Regions from separate parts of the Bacillus sp. 05T21 genome, predicted to be linked through region 2. Evidence: riboswitches for the same ligand, from Rfam matches in the RefSeq annotation. Region 2 holds a riboswitch; the other holds the start of a gene.
The links. Region 2 has a riboswitch for magnesium ahead of mgtA (magnesium-translocating P-type ATPase). Riboswitches for the same ligand answer to the same signal wherever they lie in the genome.
Positions count from the first base shown of each region.

Region 1: another riboswitch for magnesium. It lies ahead of mgtE (magnesium transporter); the one in region 2 lies ahead of mgtA (magnesium-translocating P-type ATPase).

Region 1 is NZ_JBFTMD010000017.1:97,098-106,045, reverse strand. It holds gene mgtA (magnesium-translocating P-type ATPase) at 1-885, opposite strand, end outside; gene AC1DKZ_RS23580 (undecaprenyl-diphosphatase) at 1,114-1,653, opposite strand; partial or broken gene AC1DKZ_RS23575 (FtsW/RodA/SpoVE family cell cycle protein) at 1,687-2,371, opposite strand; gene mgtE (magnesium transporter) at 2,865-4,193, opposite strand; M-box (ykoK) riboswitch at 4,405-4,581, opposite strand; gene AC1DKZ_RS23565 (S-layer homology domain-containing protein) at 5,281-7,185, opposite strand; partial or broken gene AC1DKZ_RS23560 (transposase) at 7,580-7,714, opposite strand; gene brnQ (branched-chain amino acid transport system II carrier protein) at 7,884-8,948, shown strand, end outside.
Region 2 is NZ_JBFTMD010000001.1:468,542-477,489, reverse strand. It holds gene AC1DKZ_RS02470 (MgtC/SapB family protein) at 40-741, opposite strand; gene mgtA (magnesium-translocating P-type ATPase) at 818-3,523, opposite strand; M-box (ykoK) riboswitch at 3,855-4,022, opposite strand; gene AC1DKZ_RS02460 (DUF3932 family protein) at 4,219-4,470, opposite strand; gene rnz (ribonuclease Z) at 4,660-5,583, shown strand; gene AC1DKZ_RS02450 (hypothetical protein) at 5,947-6,291, shown strand; gene sdaAB (L-serine ammonia-lyase, iron-sulfur-dependent subunit beta) at 6,329-6,988, shown strand; gene sdaAA (L-serine ammonia-lyase, iron-sulfur-dependent, subunit alpha) at 7,007-7,885, shown strand; gene proI (pyrroline-5-carboxylate reductase ProI) at 7,943-8,782, opposite strand.

The DNA of each region.
Region 1 (8,948 bases), on a different contig from region 2:
AATCATAAATTTAATTAATAGCCAGCTAACTTTGCTTACCCCTTTATCGAATCTAGAATCAGATATCTTGTTCAGTTTAAATTGATTCTTTGCTATTGAACCAAAGTAAGTATCTGTTCCAGTACCCACAACTATTGCTTTTGCGGTACCACTTATAATATGAGTTCCCATAAAACAGAGATTTTCCAATTCGATCAAATTTTGGATTTTTCTAATTTTACGTTTTTTGTACATATGGAAATACTGATTTGTTTTAACAATGGGTAATGCTTCCCCTGTTAGTGATGATTGATTTACAAGTAAATTTTCCGATGAGATGATTCGTACATCTGCAGGTACAATATTCCCGGCAGATAATTCTATAATATCCCCTGGTACAAGATTCTCAAGAGCAACTTGTACCTTTCCACTTTCTTCTAATACCGCCCTCTTATTTTCCTTATATAAAACATCTCCCCCCCTGAGAACAGTTACCTTTTCATATACAAGATTTTTTAATTTTTCTATAGACTTCTGAGAACGAATTTCTTGTATGAACCGAATTAACACACTTACAGCCACCATAATCCCTACAATAATAGCACCCTTTATATCATTAGTAAGAAAAGATAACATCCCTAATATTATTAGAAGAGAAATAAACGGACTTCTAAAAGAATTAAATAATGTTATATACCATTTTATTCTTTTTTGATAAATCACTTTATTTTCCCCATATACTTCAAGCCGCTTAGTAGCTTCTTCCTGAGAAAGTCCATGAGACGATGTTTTAAAAAAAGCAAACGTCGACTCAACATCACTTTTTGCAATTTCACTTAGCATTTTATAATTTTTTCCTAGTACTTCCTGATTATAAAAAGATTTTTTTTTATTAGATCGCAACAACTTAACCTCCTACCCATTAAATAAAATCCCCCTGTTTTTTCAAAATATAATTTTAAAGCTACATTTTTATAATCACCTTGAATTTTTAATCAAATTTAGAAGTGCAATTGCACTTAAATAGTATTATTCTCACCGTAAAAAGTAATTTTTATTTATAAGTTTCCTCTTATTAGCAGCAAAAATTTTGAATATAATGTGGTTTGTCGCAAGTATAATAGTGTAGACGCTTTATTTATTATTTTTGAAGTTAGTTTTAACTATATAATGGATTATGAAGGCCCATAAAAATCCTAAAACAGCTCCTATTAATACATCCAGCGGATAATGTACTCCTACCCAGACCCTTGAAAAAGCAATTAAAAAAGCTAACAATAAAAATGCTTTACCTAAACGTTTTTCATATAAGCATAAAGTTATAGCTATTGCGAAGGCACTTGTAGCATGATCACTAGGAAAAGAGGCATTAGCGGTATGCTCAACAAGTTGTTTTATATTCAACTGAGAAACAAATGGTCGTTCTCTATAAAAAAACAATCCAATAATCCTATTCAATCCAAAAGCAAAACAGCATGCTATAATAGCTTGAATTACACAGGTTCTATTTTTATATTTTTTGTTTAACCAAAGAATCATAAATAATAGTATGAACATATACTGAGCATATTCAGCAAAAAAGATCATTAAATAGTCGATGTATACATTTCCTTTCACATGCTCATTTATATACCGAAATCCATTATAATCTAGATTGTTTATTAAATTTAACATTTCTCCTCCATAAGCAAATATATTATCTGTCTTTTTATTGAAAATCGAGATATTTATCAACAGTCCCATTGCTATTAAATTAGCCATTAAAGAACTTCCACCAAAACTAATAAATGGAAGGGGGGGTGCCTGTAAGAGGGAACATTCCCGTGACACCTCCTAAATTAACAATAGATTGAAGACCTATCATACTCCCGATTCCTATTGATATTAGACTTCCAAATTGACTTTTACACCCTTAAGCAATCTTAAAAGAGCGAAGTACTATAGTTAATAAACCAGTTAATATGATTAGTACCTCTATAATTCCAAGCTCCTCAGATACAATTGACATAATAAAATCAGTATGAGGCTCAGGTAAAAAACCTTCCTGTTGAATACTATTTCCATACTCACGTCCACTAACTCCACCAGATCCTATAGCAATAAATGAATTTACAAGTTGGTAACCATCCCCTTTTGCATCAAGAAATGGATTGAACACCGTTGTAATACGTGCCATTTGAACATCAGATAAACCAAACCTAAAAAGAAAGTATAAAGTCGGTATCCTAACAATTGAAGTAACAGTTATCCATTTCATTAAAATAGAAATGTTTATTCCAGAACATATAAACATACTTGCCCCTATTCCTGAAATTAATAATGCAGAACCTAGATTGGGTTGTTTGTATATCAAAAAGAACGTAAACATTAAAAACAAAATAACTTTACAGATTTTCCGAACGGGAAAGCCCAATACGGTGCGATAGCACCCACTTTAGAGGTGGGATGAGAATGAGGTCAAATGCGATGTACAAACAAAACACCGAAGGTACGTTCTGTACATCAAGAATTTGAAATGGTATAATTTTCATAATAGACAAGTGAAAGTTTCTAAAACAATCTTGTTCTCTGAAAACATAATACATATGAGGTTGGAGTAACAAATTCTTCTACTCCGTAAAATGTATTGAGTCGTCAAGCACAAGACGCTAAAACACATTTGAGAACTACTAATCTGACTCGTTTGGTAATAGAACGAGTGCCGTATCTGCTATATGCACTGGATACGGAGTGGTGATGGCACACCGCAATCTTGCACGTCAGCGATACTAGAAATAGACTTCGCCTTTGGTAGCAAGAATCCCACTGACGTTAGTCAGCTTGTGGCTTTAGCCGTGGGAGCCTCAAGGGAACGAACCTAGGTATAGAAACTTAGTATAAATTTTTTATAAGCCTAATAACATTTTTGCAATGGTAAAGTACAGAATTAACCCCGTCCCATCGACTAATGTCGTAATGAACGGACCTGAAATAACAGCTGGATCCAACTTTAACTTATTTAGAATCAAGGGTAATACAGATGAAACAATAGACGACCAAATAACAATGAATAATCCAGTTATAGCTACAACTTGTGCGACTTCTGTACCTACGCCTAAAGTGTACGCACGAATTAATGCCGCCACGGCTAATGTAAGCCCAAGTAAAATACCTACTAATGCTTCTTTTTTCATAACACGAAATATATCTTTAAATTTCACCTCATTTAGAGCTACAGCACGAACCAATGTAGTTACGACCTGTGTACCTGTATTTCCACCAGTTCCAATTAACAATGGAATAAAGAAAGCCAGTGCTACTACATGAGTCAAAGTTTCTTCATAATGTCGAAGTACAGAACCAGTATATGCTTCCGCTACAAACAGAAGTAATAACCAACCTATACGTTTACGGTATATTTGCCAAATAGAGGTTTCAAAATATGGCTTATCTAATGGGGTGCTCCCTCCTAATTTTTGAATATCTTCAGTTGCTTCTTCTTCGAAAACATCCATTGCATCATCAAAGGTTATGATACCTATCATCCGATTATCTATCGTTGTTACAGGTATAGCAGATAAATCATAATCCATTAGCTTTTGTACAGCTTCCTGTTGGTCTAGATCCACTGAAACTGAAATGACATCTGATGCCATTATTGATGATAAATTCTTATCATCAGAAGCTAGCAATAATTCACGAATAGAAACAATTCCATTAAGCTGACCACGCGTATCAAGAACATAAATATACGAAATTGATTCTACCCCTGCCCCAATTTTTCTAATATGCGACAGCGTATCTTTCACTTTCCAATTTTCCCTGGCGGCAATATAGTCAATTGTCATCAGACTGCCCGCTGTTCCAGATTGAAAAACCAGCAGACTTCTAATTCTTTGTTGAGATTCTTCAGACATAAGTTGTATCAGCTTTTTAGCCTGAAGTGCATGAATTGAAAGAATTACATCAACAAGGTCATCAATAGATTGCCTTGCTAATAGCTCTTCACCTTTATCCAAAGGCAAATTGGTACAAATATTATATTGCTCCTCTGGAGTAAGGTAACTAAGAATTTTCGCACCTTTTTCAGTAGGAAAATATTTCATTAAAGATATCTGATCTTTATGATGAAAATCTTTCATTTCCATTGCAATATCATAGGATTGAGTTTTTATAAGCTCTTGCACTAAGTGTATGTCTTGTGTCTTTAATAATTGTTGCAAACATTTTTTCATCGTAATTCCTCCTTAAGGACAATGGTACTTGTTATCATTTTCCCACTTCTGGGAAAACAAATTTCTTAATAAATATGGGATCAATATCATCAATCATTAGTTTTCCCCCCTTTTATTAGAGATTTATTACAAATAAAATTTTGCATATAAAAAACCTCCCCTAGTGATTCAACTAAAGGAGGTCGATTTAAAAAAGACATAGCTAAATAAAGCTCATTCCCCCTAGTTGAGTTTTGGCACTATACAACGTAAAGGATGAATGATTCATCACTTAGCTATCTTAAGAAGAGCCTTAATCCGACAATTCCTGTTCTACCCATTGGCATCTTTCGATATTTTTGGGCAATAGCCTGTGTTTGTATAGGAGCCTCACCTAACAGGTTATAAATATTTAAAATTTTTTGTTTGTTTCGTGTTAAAGCATATCCACTATTTTTGAACTTGTCAAGTAATAAAAAAACCTATTTCTTCACTTTTTGATATCATAACATTCCCAAACCACAGATATAAACATCTGTATAATACTTTATTTTTATACAACGAATTTTACAATTTATGCAATAATTTTTATAAACTATAAACTATTAAATTAATTTATTTTTTTATTATTACACGTGTCCTGATGCTTTATTATTGAAGATTATTGTCCGGAAAAATTTTAAAAAACAAAAAACGCCCAATAGATAACAAAAATTTCAACTTGATTTCCTCTCACTTTCGATATAACCTGTATCTTGAAAAGGGATGAATTTTAAACTCATTATTTTCACATTAGATAAACACGCAAAATATAATTTGCTTATTAGTGCAATTAAAATATGTCTCTGTTGAGTGAGGCTCCTGTATAGTATCTACTATGCACAACCTGATATAGAAAGTGTTCAACAGATTTCGCAAGATTTAAAACAGGAATTACAGAAAAACAAACATTTTTAATGTATTTCATTCCAAATAAGATTTATACAGATAAAATGATATATAGATTTTCCATATGGATTCATCGAAATATTTGAAATTTAAATGCAAAAAAGTAGAAAGCATTCTTGCTAACAAGAATGCTTTCTGTTTTACACGATTTTTCTAGTATTTATTTATTTTTATTAAAAAAGATATAACTAGGGTCATAAAATAACCATTGATTATCACCAATACTTAACCATCCATTTTGTTCCTTATATACAGAATATGATTCATTTTTATTTAGTTTACGAATTACTTCATAAGTCGTCCCAGGTCCCTTGCGCAGATTTACACCAGAACCAGTTATGGTAACAACACCTATTGAATTATTGTTATCATTATTTAATACATGTAGCATTCTATTCAGAAAGGCAGCAGCTTCTCCGCGAGTGGCTGTACCTTTGGGCATAAATTCGTTTTTTTCATTTCCTTTTACAATCCCTAGTCCATAAACACGTTGTACAGCCTGTTTATCATACGCTAAGTTCTGATCAGTAAAAGGCAAGTCTACTAGCTTTCCAATAATATTTTTATACTGTAACGCTCGATCAATCATAATGACCACTTCATCACGCTTAATTGTGTCATTTGGAGCAAAAATATTTTTTCCCCTACCACTAATGATTCCAGCTGCTGCTGCACGATTAATTCCATCTATTAATGAGGGGTGTGCCGTATTAAGATCCGTAAAGTTTGAAGTACCCTCAGGCAACTTTAAGGATCTAGTAATAAATGTTGCAAATTCTGCTCGAGTAACAAGACGATCCGGCCAATATGAACCTTGTCCATCCCCTACCATAATCCCTTGCGATGCTAATTCACGAATATCCTTTTCATACCAACCACCGGTAATATCATCTTTATTGTTAGCGTTATAATAGTTTTTTGTACCAACTAAGAAATCATTCCAAGTATCTCTTTTAATCATTTTTGATGGACAAATTTTCCCGCTCCAATTTTGATGTTTAACCACATGATCTATAGTAATATCTAACTCCCTCATCAAATATGCTGTTAATTTACGAGCGTTATCCACAGCTTTATCATAGTTCCCATCACTATTTACAGCAATTTCAATTGCAATGGATTGTCTATTTCCAGTTCCATTCGTTCCATCACCTGCATGCCAACCGTTCTCATCTAAAGGTAGATGTTGATAAATCTCTTTATCATCCACTGTAAAGTGCCACGAAGCAGCACGATCTGTATTCCCTGTTGCTTGATTATATAAATATTGTGCGTGATTTTTTGCACCTGCCCCTGGGCTCTCATTATCTGTTTCATGAATTGTAATATATTTTGCATTCATCGCATATCCAGGACGAATATTATCGTTACCTTTTGGAACAATCCATTCTGTAAATGGTACACCATATATATTACTAGTAGTAGCTCTTTGTTTGATAAGTGAAGGCTTTGACCCTTTAAATTTTACAGAAGGCGACTTTATCCATTTGATTTCACCATCAGTTTGTATTTGAAACCAATCACCTGCCTGTGTTATAGCATCTAGTGTTTGGGGTTCTAAACTACCATTTTCTTTAAATTCATCAAATGGAGATGAATAAACTTCTGTTTTCTCATTAATTACTATTTTTCTTGAATCACTTGGTAAAGTATAGATATTTCTTTCTATAAAGGTTTGATTACTATTATATATCCAACCTTCTCCCGAGCTTGTTTGAACAAAATACCAGTCACCTTTCTTCTTTGTTCCTGTTGCTATTTGTTTAGGTATTTCACTGGTAACAGTAGATTGTATATTAGGAGAATCATATAAAGTAGTTTGTTTTTGGATATTTACAATAAAGTTTCCTTGTATTTCACCATTTTCATCTATTTTATCCCCTTTTCCATCCTCATCTCTCATATCATCTTCAATACTCTTTATCGCTTCTATATCAGAAGACGTTATTTTAGTTCCCGTTACTACATTTTCTACTGAATCTGCAAACGAAGTAGTAGGAATGTTTATGTTTACTATTTGAAGTACCATGACCGCTGCTAAGACGTTATAAAGTCGTTTATTCATATTAATTTTTAACACACAATGCACGTATTGCGCTGTGTTAAATCCCCCTCCTTTTTTAAAATAGTTTTAGCAAATTTACAAACGAAAACAATTTCAATATTCTGTAATTTTATGCTAAAAACCACCATTTCTGTATTATTGTATATAAATAAAAGTGGAAATTATCTTTAATAACAGTTCTCCCTCCTCTTCCCATATTCATATTTCTAATAATTACACGCATTTTAGAGTAGCGTATAAAAAAAGAACTACAATGATAAAGAATAATTTACCTCTTGAATTTCAGAGCTTAACAAAATTTTATGCAGTGAATATGGGGAAATTATGTCCGTTATTTGAACCCTAACATTCATCTATAGTAATTATATATTAAAAATGAAATTGACTTATTCAAAACAGGTCTGTTTTCTCGCGGGCACCAATAAACAGGACGTTCCATCGGTGCCTGCTCCTGTTCATGTCCCTTTTCTTTTTTCTTTACTTCTTCTATTAGTATGTTTTTTCTGACTTTGCGAACTACAAAGAACATATAACAAAATAAATTTGAGTATTTATATCATTTTATTTATTCCGAATAGTATTTCAAGTAAAATAAGGGATTTTTTTCATTTTTATTTTTCTGTATTTTCTAATTTCATATGTTATAATGAAAAAAACTTAAATTTCGACATTTTTCGTCAAAAAAAGGAGAGTGCTCTATGAAACAATCGTTAACTTTTAAAGAAACAATCCCTATTGGACTTATGCTGTTTGCAATATTTTTCGGTGCAGGTAATATGATATTCCCTCCATTATTAGGATATTCATCTGGATCGAATATTTGGATATCGATTTCGGGATTTGTTGTGAGTAGTATTGGACTTCCATTACTAGCCATCGCTGCTATTTCCCTTTTTGGTGGAAATGTTAGTACCCTTGCTAGTAGGATTCACCCCGCCTGTGGTGTTATTATCCCTCTTATCATTTATTTAGCAATTGGCCCTTTTTTCGCCATTCCTCGTACAGGCACTGTTTCATATGAAATGGCAGTTGCCCCCTTTTTAAGTAACACCATGCAAAATCAATGGTATATATTACTCCTATATACATTTTTATATTTCGTTGTAACGTATTGTCTATCTTTAAATCCCTCTAAATTGGTAGATAGAATTGGAAAATATTTAACCCCACTGTTACTAATCATGATTAGTATTATTATTGTTAAAGCAATTTCTTCACCAGTTGGATCTATTTCAACACCCTCTGATTCATATCAGGAAGCTCCTTTTTTCAAAGGATTTATTGAAGGGTTTTTAACAATGGATGCCCTTGCTGCTCTCGTATTTGGAATTATCGTAATTAACGCTATAAAAGAAAAAGGTGTTACAAATAAAAAATCCATTGCTAAATCTACTATAGTAGCAGGGCTTATAGCCGCGCTTGGATTATCTATCATATATATATCACTTGCTTATATTGGAGCTACTTCTCAAACATTTGGCACATTTGAAAACGGAAGTGTGTTATTAACAAATGTAGTACAACATTTATTTGGGCAATATGGTCTTTCCTTATTAGGAATTACAATGTTATTCGCATGTTTAACTACATCTGTAGGACTCGTTTCAGCATGTGGGAGATTTTTCACAACACTATTTCCAAAGATTTCTTATAACAAAATCATTTTAATTATTTGCTTATTTAGCTTTGGAGTATCAAACCTTGGTTTGTCTATGCTAATTAAACTTTCCCTACCTATCCTAATTGTTATCTATCCTGTAGCA
Region 2 (8,948 bases):
ATATTAAACCTTCTGTTTTATTCATGACACCTTTATGATTTAACTTGCTTCTAAGTCTAGTGTTGTCTTCCACCCCGCGGCAGTAACACCAGATTCTAAAAGCATTCTACTTACTGTTTTTTCAATTAAGACAGCTGCATTTGTATTGCAATGTAATGTAGCTTGTATACATACTTTTTGGTTAGAATCAACGTCTTCACTGTACAATTCTTTTAAACCGATACCTTCAGAACTTACCATGTGCATGAGAAGAAAACGAATATGCGCTTCATTTTCTTCTGAACAAGTAAGAGAAAGTAAGTAGTTTGTTTGCTCGGGTAAATCTTCTTTTGATTTATTATTCATAAATAGAGCGATTGGGCGTAGTAGTATATTTGCTAGTAAGACGCCGGCTGCACCTAGCATAGCTGCAACGAGGAAGCCAGCACCTGTAAGAGTACCAACAGCAGCTGCACACCATAAAGTTGCCGCTGTATTTAACCCTCTAATACTAAAACCGTCACGAATAATAACACAGCCTCCTAAAAAGCCAATACCACTAACAACTTGAGCGGCGATGCGTGATGGACTAGCATCATGATCAAGCATGACGGATAATAAAACAAATATACAGGCGCCAAGTGATACGAGAGCATTTGTCCGCAAACCAGCCATTCGATGTCTCCATTGTCTTTCCATTCCGATGCAAGCTCCTACAATAATTGCTATAAATAACCTTAATACGATGTCATACCATATCATCATGGTCACCTCCATACATATAAGTACATGTTATATTTTTTGAGAATGAGTGAGAAATACCCACTCATTCTCATTTTTACAACCAGCTATGGAATTTTTTAATATAAAGCTTTTTCAGGAATTGTGTTAAGAAAGCATAACCTAATAATATTCCTATGAGCCACGGGAAATAGCTTAGTGGTAATGCTTGTAAACCAATTGCTGCACCAAGTGGTGAGAATGGAATGTAAATTCCGATTGCCATAATACAAGCGGTTAATACAAGAACTGGTATTGATGCTGTACTTTTAATAAACGGAATTTTCTGTGTTCTGATCATATGGACAATTAATGTTTGAGTTAGTAACCCGACGACAAACCAACCAGATTGGAATAGTGATTGTTCTCCAGGTGTATTTGCACCGAATACATTCCACATGACAACGAATGTGATAATATCGAATATAGAGCTAATTGGACCGATGCAAATAATGAAGTTACGCAAGTTTGCAGTATCCCATTTTCTAGGCTTCTCTAGAAATTCCTTATCCATTTTATCCCATGGAATTGAAAGCTGTGAAATATCATAAAGTAAGTTTTGAATTAAGAGATGAATTGCAAGCATCGGTAAAAATGGAATGAAAGCACTTGCTATTAATACACTAAATACATTTCCGAAGTTAGAGCTCGCCGTCATTTTGATATATTTTAAAATATTGCCGAACGTAGTACGTCCCTCTAAAATACCTGCTTCTAATATAGTTAAACTTTTTTCGAGTAAAATAATATCAGAAGATTCTTTTGCGATATCGGTAGCGGTATCAACAGATATTCCAACGTCAGCTTCACGTAATGCCACGGCATCGTTAATGCCATCGCCCATGTAACCTACAGTATGACCATTACCTTGTAATACGTGAATAATACGAGATTTTTGCATTGGATTTAGTTTTGCGAACACTGTTGTTTCTTCTGCCAGTTTTGCTAATGCTTTATCTGGTAAAGAATCGATTTCGTAACCGAGGACAGGCTCTCCTATATTTAATCCAACGTCTTTACAAACCTTTCTTGTAACAATTTCGTTATCACCAGTTAAGATTTTCACTTGTACGCCGTGTTTTTGCAATGCTTGAATTGCAGAAGCAGCAGATGGTTTTGGTGGATCTAAAAAGCCGATATATCCAGTAAGGATCATAGCGGATTCATCTTGTACTGCATAAGCTTTATGATAAGGTTTGTTATCTTTCTTGTATGCTACAGCGATGACACGCATTCCTTCACTATTTAAAGTTTCGCTAAGATGTTTTACATTTGCTCTCATTTCTTCAGTGAGAGGGACAATTTGTCCATCAACTTCAGTGTAATTACAGATTGATAAAATTTCTTCTACGGCACCTTTACAAACCATTGTATGTTCACCTGAAATATCTTTCACGATGACAGACATACGACGACGAGCAAAATCGAATGGAATTTCATCTAGCTTTTGAAAAGCTGATGGATCAAATTTATGGTTTTCCTCTGTATGTTCAATAACAGCTTTATCTATTAAATTTTTCAATCCCGTTTGATAGAAGCTATTTAAATAGGCAAAGTGTAATACACGATCGCATTCATTTCCGTTAGGATCTAAATGACGAACTAGGACAACTTTATCTTCTGTTAAAGTTCCAGTTTTATCTGTGCAAAGAATGTTCATAGCACCTAAGTTTTGAATAGAGTTGAGCTGTTTTACAATTACTTTTTGTTTAGACATGTTAACGGCACCTTTAGCTAAATTAGCAGTTACAATCATTGGCAGCATTTCAGGTGTAAGACCAACTGCAACAGCAATAGCAAAGAAGAAAGCTTCTTGCCAATCTCCTTTTGTGAATCCATTAATGAGAAGGACAATGGGTGCCATAATAAGCATGAATGTGATTAAGAGCCAACTTACTTTGTTTACGCCTTTATCAAAGCTTGTTTCTGCACGTTTTCCGATAACCTTTTTTGCTAAAGAGCCGAAATACGTATCCGTACTAGTTGAAACAACAACAGCTTTTGCGCTACCGCTAACAATATTTGTACCCATAAAGCAAAGGTTTTCCATATCGAGCGGATTGTAATTTTTTTTCATGTTTTTCGGTAATATATGTTTATTTTCCGTATGGTAGCAGTTTTCGTATTTTTCTACAGGAAGTGCTTCCCCGGTTAAAGAAGACTGATTAACAAATAAATCTTTTGCGGATAAAATACGCACATCAGCTGGCACGATATCACCAGCTGAAAGTGAAATAATATCGCCAGGTACAAGTTCTTCAATTGGAATTTCTGTTGTGTAATTTCGATTTAAATTTGTTACGTTTTTTGTTTCGTGTACAAATCCATCTATTCTAAAGACACTCGCAGTTGTTCGAACCATAGCCTTTAACTTATCCGCCGCTTTCTGAGAGCGGAATTCTTGTAAAAAGCGAATCGTTGCACTTAGCAGTACCATTACAGATACGACAATTGTTCCTTGTATATCATCTGTGAAAAAAGAGAGTGCTCCAAGAGCTAACAAAACAAAAATAAATGGATTTTTAAATGCCAGCAGAAATTGAATATACCATGGCAATGTTTTATTATGAGCAATTTCGTTCGGACCGTATAAAGAAAGTCTACGAGACGCTTCTTGTTTAGAGAGACCATCTTGTGTTGTTTCTAAGAGTTTTAACGCAGAGTTTACATCCTGTGTTGCAACTTCCACTAATAATTCGTTATTTGCTTTCATGCTATCTTGATCGTAAGCATGCTTTGTTTCTTGTCTTTGTAAATTTAACATTGGTAGTTCCTCCTCTTTCATGAAGGAGGAAACAATCTGTTACTCGACTATTTAAAATTGGGAGGAACAGCTTCTTTCCTACCTACATGGTGAAATATTAACGTAAAACATATGGGTATCTGGGCCGAATCATCACTTGCCACTGTTCCTCACCTCCGTACAATTAGTAGTTTCTGAATATGCTATGTTTGTTTCATAGTAAGGTGCATAAAGACATAAAAAAGACCTTTACTCAAAACGAGTAAAGGTCTGAATTCGTAGTCAAAAAGAGTCAACAACAAAGACTGTTAGTAAACATAGATAAAAACAGTTTTTGTGTATGACAAAACATACGCACCTCTCCCTCGTTGAGTTTTAGCACTGTATAGCATAGGTACTGAAACCAGCTACGTTAAGAAAGGCCTTCATTCCGACCTTTCCTGTTGACCCATTGGCGTCTCTCGACATTTTTGGGCAGCAGCGTTTCTCTATACAGGAGCCTCACCTAACAGAGACCATATTCAATTACAAGTTGAATGTTAGCACTGTAAAATCGTAGTGTCAATATCTTTTTAATCTATTTTTTTGAAAAATCAAATAGATTTATGATGGCTATATAGTAGGAAATAAGCGGAGTTTTTGAAATAAGGCGGGAAAATAAATACTTTAATGAACATAAATAAAAAGCACTGTAATCAGTGCTTTTTTATTTTAGATTATGAGATTGTAGCATTTTCAAAAATAACAATTTCTGAACTGTTTGTTGTTGAAACGCGTTGTGCGTAATATGTTAAAGCTGAAGAAATATATGTTGGTAACGAATCATTTGTATGTGTTGTTGTATATTCATGGATTAATTCTTTTAAAGTCGTCCATTCTAATTGTGCTGGGTGATCAGAAACGAAAGAACTTACCCAGCGATCAAATGAAGATGAAAAATCAGTTTGTAAACGAAATGCTTCTTTCATAATAAAACGCTCCCTTAAAATGTAGTATAATCATTTTAACATAAAACACGAACGATTACTAAGTTTTTTGATTATAATGTTCGTGTTATATAGTTGTCTAGATGATTGGTTATGTAAATTCGATTTGCCATTTGAAATAACATTCCGTAAGATGAAAGATAGATTATATAAAGAGCTGGAGGAAAGAAAGTGGAATTTGTATTTTTAGGAACTGGTGCAGGTGTTCCTTCGAAAGGAAGGAATGTTTCAGCAATTGCTCTGCAATTGCTAGAAGAACGAGGACAGACTTGGTTATTTGATTGTGGCGAGGCGACGCAACATCAAATATTACATACATCAGTACGTCCACGCCGCATTGAAAAAATATTTATTACGCATTTACATGGTGATCATATTTTTGGGTTGCCTGGTTTATTAGGAAGCCGTTCGTTTCAAGGAGGGACTACACCTTTAACAGTGTATGGACCAAAAGGAATTAAACAATTTATTGAAGTGGCATTATCAGTAAGTACGACACATGTTAAATATCCGCTTGAAATCGTTGAGATTACGGAAGAAGGTATTGTGTTTGAGGATAATGAATTTTGTGTAGAAACAAAAAGGTTATCACATGGAATTGAATGTTTCGGATATCGAATTGTAGAGAAAGATATACAGGGAGCTCTTTTAGTGGATAAGTTACTGGGAATGGGTGTGAAACCTGGTCCAGTTTTTAAACGCTTAAAAGATGGTGAAGTAGTTGAATTAGAGAATGGCACAGTGTTAGATGGAAAAGATTTTATTGGCCCGCCTCAAAAAGGAAGAGTTATTACAATTTTAGGCGATACACGATATTGCGAAGCGAGTAGAGAGCTTGCGCAAGATGCTGACGTACTTGTTCATGAAGCAACTTTTGCGGCAGAAGATGAACAACAAGCGTATGATTATTTTCATTCCACATCTAAGCAAGCTGCGAGTATTGCACTTCAGGCAAATGCAAAACGCTTAATATTGACTCATATTAGTTCTCGTTATCAAGGAGATACATATAAGGAATTATTGAAAGAGGCAAGAGAGCTATTTTCTAATACAGAAATAGCTACGGATTTAAAATCATTTCCAGTAGACAGATAATAATGTTGTGAAAAAATGGTGACGATAGGTTGCCATTTTTTTTATTTCTAAAAAAAATTAAAAATAAAACTGTTATCATTTTATTTTTATATAGGATGACACAGAAAGTTTTAATGATGTGAAGATATAGGGTAAAAATACATAATACCGATTATTTAGAAAAACTGTTATATAAGTCAGACGACATACGAGTGGTACAAGTAGCAAAAATGGATTTTTATTCAGAACTTTTAAAATTCATTAAAAGTAAGCGTTTTATTAAAAACAAGCTATAATGAGGGCAGATTATAATTTATTGTAGGCTACATGCGTTTTAGCCATTTGTCATAACAAGTGAAGTTGACTAAATCGTGAGAGAGCAACATGGAAATTATAATAGGAAGGATATTACTATTATTTGTACTAAGTCTTTTTTCACTTTTTAGCTTTAAAACATCAAAAGGTATGAAAGCAATGGGAGTTTCACTTGTTTATGCTATGCTTGTAAGGGGTTCTGTGTTAAACTTTGGATTGCTACCAGACTTTATTATGGACTATCTTATATTATTTTTAAATGCAGGTAATGCTAAGTTTCTTATTTATTATTATAACTGGTATTATTTCAGGATATATTGCTTCACTGTTATTCAAAAACTATCCAATTCTTACAGCGGAACAAATTCGTGGTACGACTGGAACAGCAACCGATTCGGTAGCTTAATAGAATAGTAAATAATTTTTTCATAGAGGTTTAGGGGGAGTTATGATGAAGTATCGCTCAGTGTTTGATATTATTGGTCCGGTTATGATTGGTCCATCAAGTTCACATACAGCAGGCGCGGCAAGAATGGGGCAAGTTGCTCGTCAGCTGTTTCGTCATGAACCAGAGAGAGTTAGCATTTCATTATATGGTTCATTTGCAAAAACATACCGTGGTCACGGTACGGATGTAGCGCTAATCGGTGGAATACTAGGATTTGAAACAGATGATTTACGTATTCCAAGTGCGTTAGATATTGCAAAAGAACGCGGGATTGAAGTGGAATTCATTGAAGAAGATGCAAATGCTCCGCATCCAAATACAGCGAAAATTCGTCTGTATAAAGGTGAAGAGGAAATTGAAGTTGTTGCTTGCTCAATTGGTGGCGGTAAAATTGAAGTTGTAGAATTAAACGGATTCGATCTTCAATTAACAGGCACGAGTCCAGCACTACTTATTGTAAATAACGATCGCTTTGGTGCTATCGCAGCTGTAGCTTCAATCCTTGCTAAGCATGAGATTAACATAAGTACAATGAGTGTTTCTCGTAAAGAAAAAGGAAGAAGAGCGCTTATGGTCATTGAAACAGATGAATTATTAGCAGATGAAGTAATTGCGGAAATAAATGGGCAACAAAATATTTGTCAAGTAACTATTATGGATTAATTGCAGGGGGGACACACCATGTTTCGGAACGCAGCGGAACTAGTGGCGCAAGCTAAAGAGCAAAATGTAAAAATCGCAGAAATTATGATTCAATGTGAAATGCAAACAAGAAATATCTCACGTGAAGAAGTAATTGCTGGAATGGAAAAGAACTTAGTCGTGATGGAACAAGCAGTAGAACGCGGTATTCGTGGTGTAAAATCACCGACTGGTTTAACTGGCGGGGATGCTGTGAAAGTCCAAGCGTATATGCAGAGTGGAAAAGGCTTATCTGGAGATACGATTTTGGACGCAGTGAGTAAAGCTGTTGCGACAAATGAAGTAAATGCGGCGATGGGAATTATTTGTGCAACACCAACAGCAGGATCTGCTGGAACAGTGCCAGGTGTACTGTTTGCACTGCAAGAAAAATTACAGCCGACACGCGAAGAAATGATTGAATTTTTATTTACAGCAGGAGCTTTCGGTATGGTTGTTGCGAATAATGCTTGTATTTCTGGCGCGGCAGGAGGTTGCCAAGCTGAAGTAGGTTCAGCAAGTGGAATGGCAGCTGCAGCAGCAGTTGAGATGGCTGGTGGAACACAAGATCAAGCAGCTACAGCGATGGCGATTTCATTAAAGAATATGCTTGGTTTAGTATGTGATCCTGTTGCAGGGCTTGTAGAAGTACCTTGTGTAAAACGTAATGCAGCAGGAGCTGCGAATGCCATGATTTCAGCTGATTTATCATTAGCTGGTGTAACTAGTACAATTCCATGTGATGAAGTTATTGAGGCGATGTTTAGAATTGGACAAACGATGCCAGTAGCACTTCGTGAAACAGCAGAAGGTGGCCTTGCAGCAACACCGACAGGTCGTCGTTTGCAAGAAGAGATTTTTGGTAAGAGTAATAACTAAAAGCATATCATATGATTAAAGTAAAAACGGAGCTCAAATAAAGTTGAGCTCCGTTTTTTATTTTTCTTTTGCTATTTCTTCTAATGTTTTTCCAAGATCGTGTGATCGTTTCGTTGCTTGTGTAATACATGAGATTAATGCTTGTTGAAAATTATGCTCCTTTAATACTTCAATACCTGCTTCAGTTGTTCCGCCAGGAGAAGTAATTTCTTTTCGCAAAATAGAAGGGTGTTTTTCGCTTGCTTTTAGCATTTCAGCAGAACCAATCATCGTCTGAAGAATAAGAGATTTTGCAACATCTTCTTTTAAACCAATTTTTTTTGCTGCCTCTTCCAGTGCCTCTACCACGTAATAAATATAAGCTGGTCCACTTCCAGATAATGCAGTGATAGCATGCATATCTTCTTCTTCTACAACAGAGACGAGACCAATCGTTTCAAATAAAGATGTTGCAGTGCGAATATGTTCCTCCGTTGTGTGTTCTGAAGGTGAGATAGCGGTAGCGGATTTTAAAATGGCTGCAGATGTATTTGGCATTGCACGAATAATCGGAACGTCTTTTTGAAGTAGGTTTCTAATTGAATGAGTAGAAACACCTGCTAATAACGAAATAATAAGCAAGTCATTATTTATGTATTCTTTAAGAGGAATAACCGCTTCTGCGACATCTTTTGGCTTCATAGCTAGAAAAAGAATATTTGCATCAGCAAGTAATTCCTTTTTATTATGTGTACCTTTGACACCGTATTTTTTATGTAACTCCTGTAATCTTGTCTCGTTAGAACGATTACTTACAGTGACGTGTTCTCCCTTAACAACATTTGCGTTTAATAAGCCACCAATAATCGCTTCGGCAATAGAGCCTGCACCGAGAAAGGAAATGTTTTGCATAGACATGATGTGCCTCCTTTAAATTTGGTTAGAAATACTTATAAATGTACATACATTCGTTTTTTTATGGAAAAGACCTCTTTTTATCTGAAAATAATGACAAATTTACAGGGAAGTTGTAAACTGAAGAGGTATTCATTTTTGAACCGGAAAAAGACAGGGGGGGCTAAGC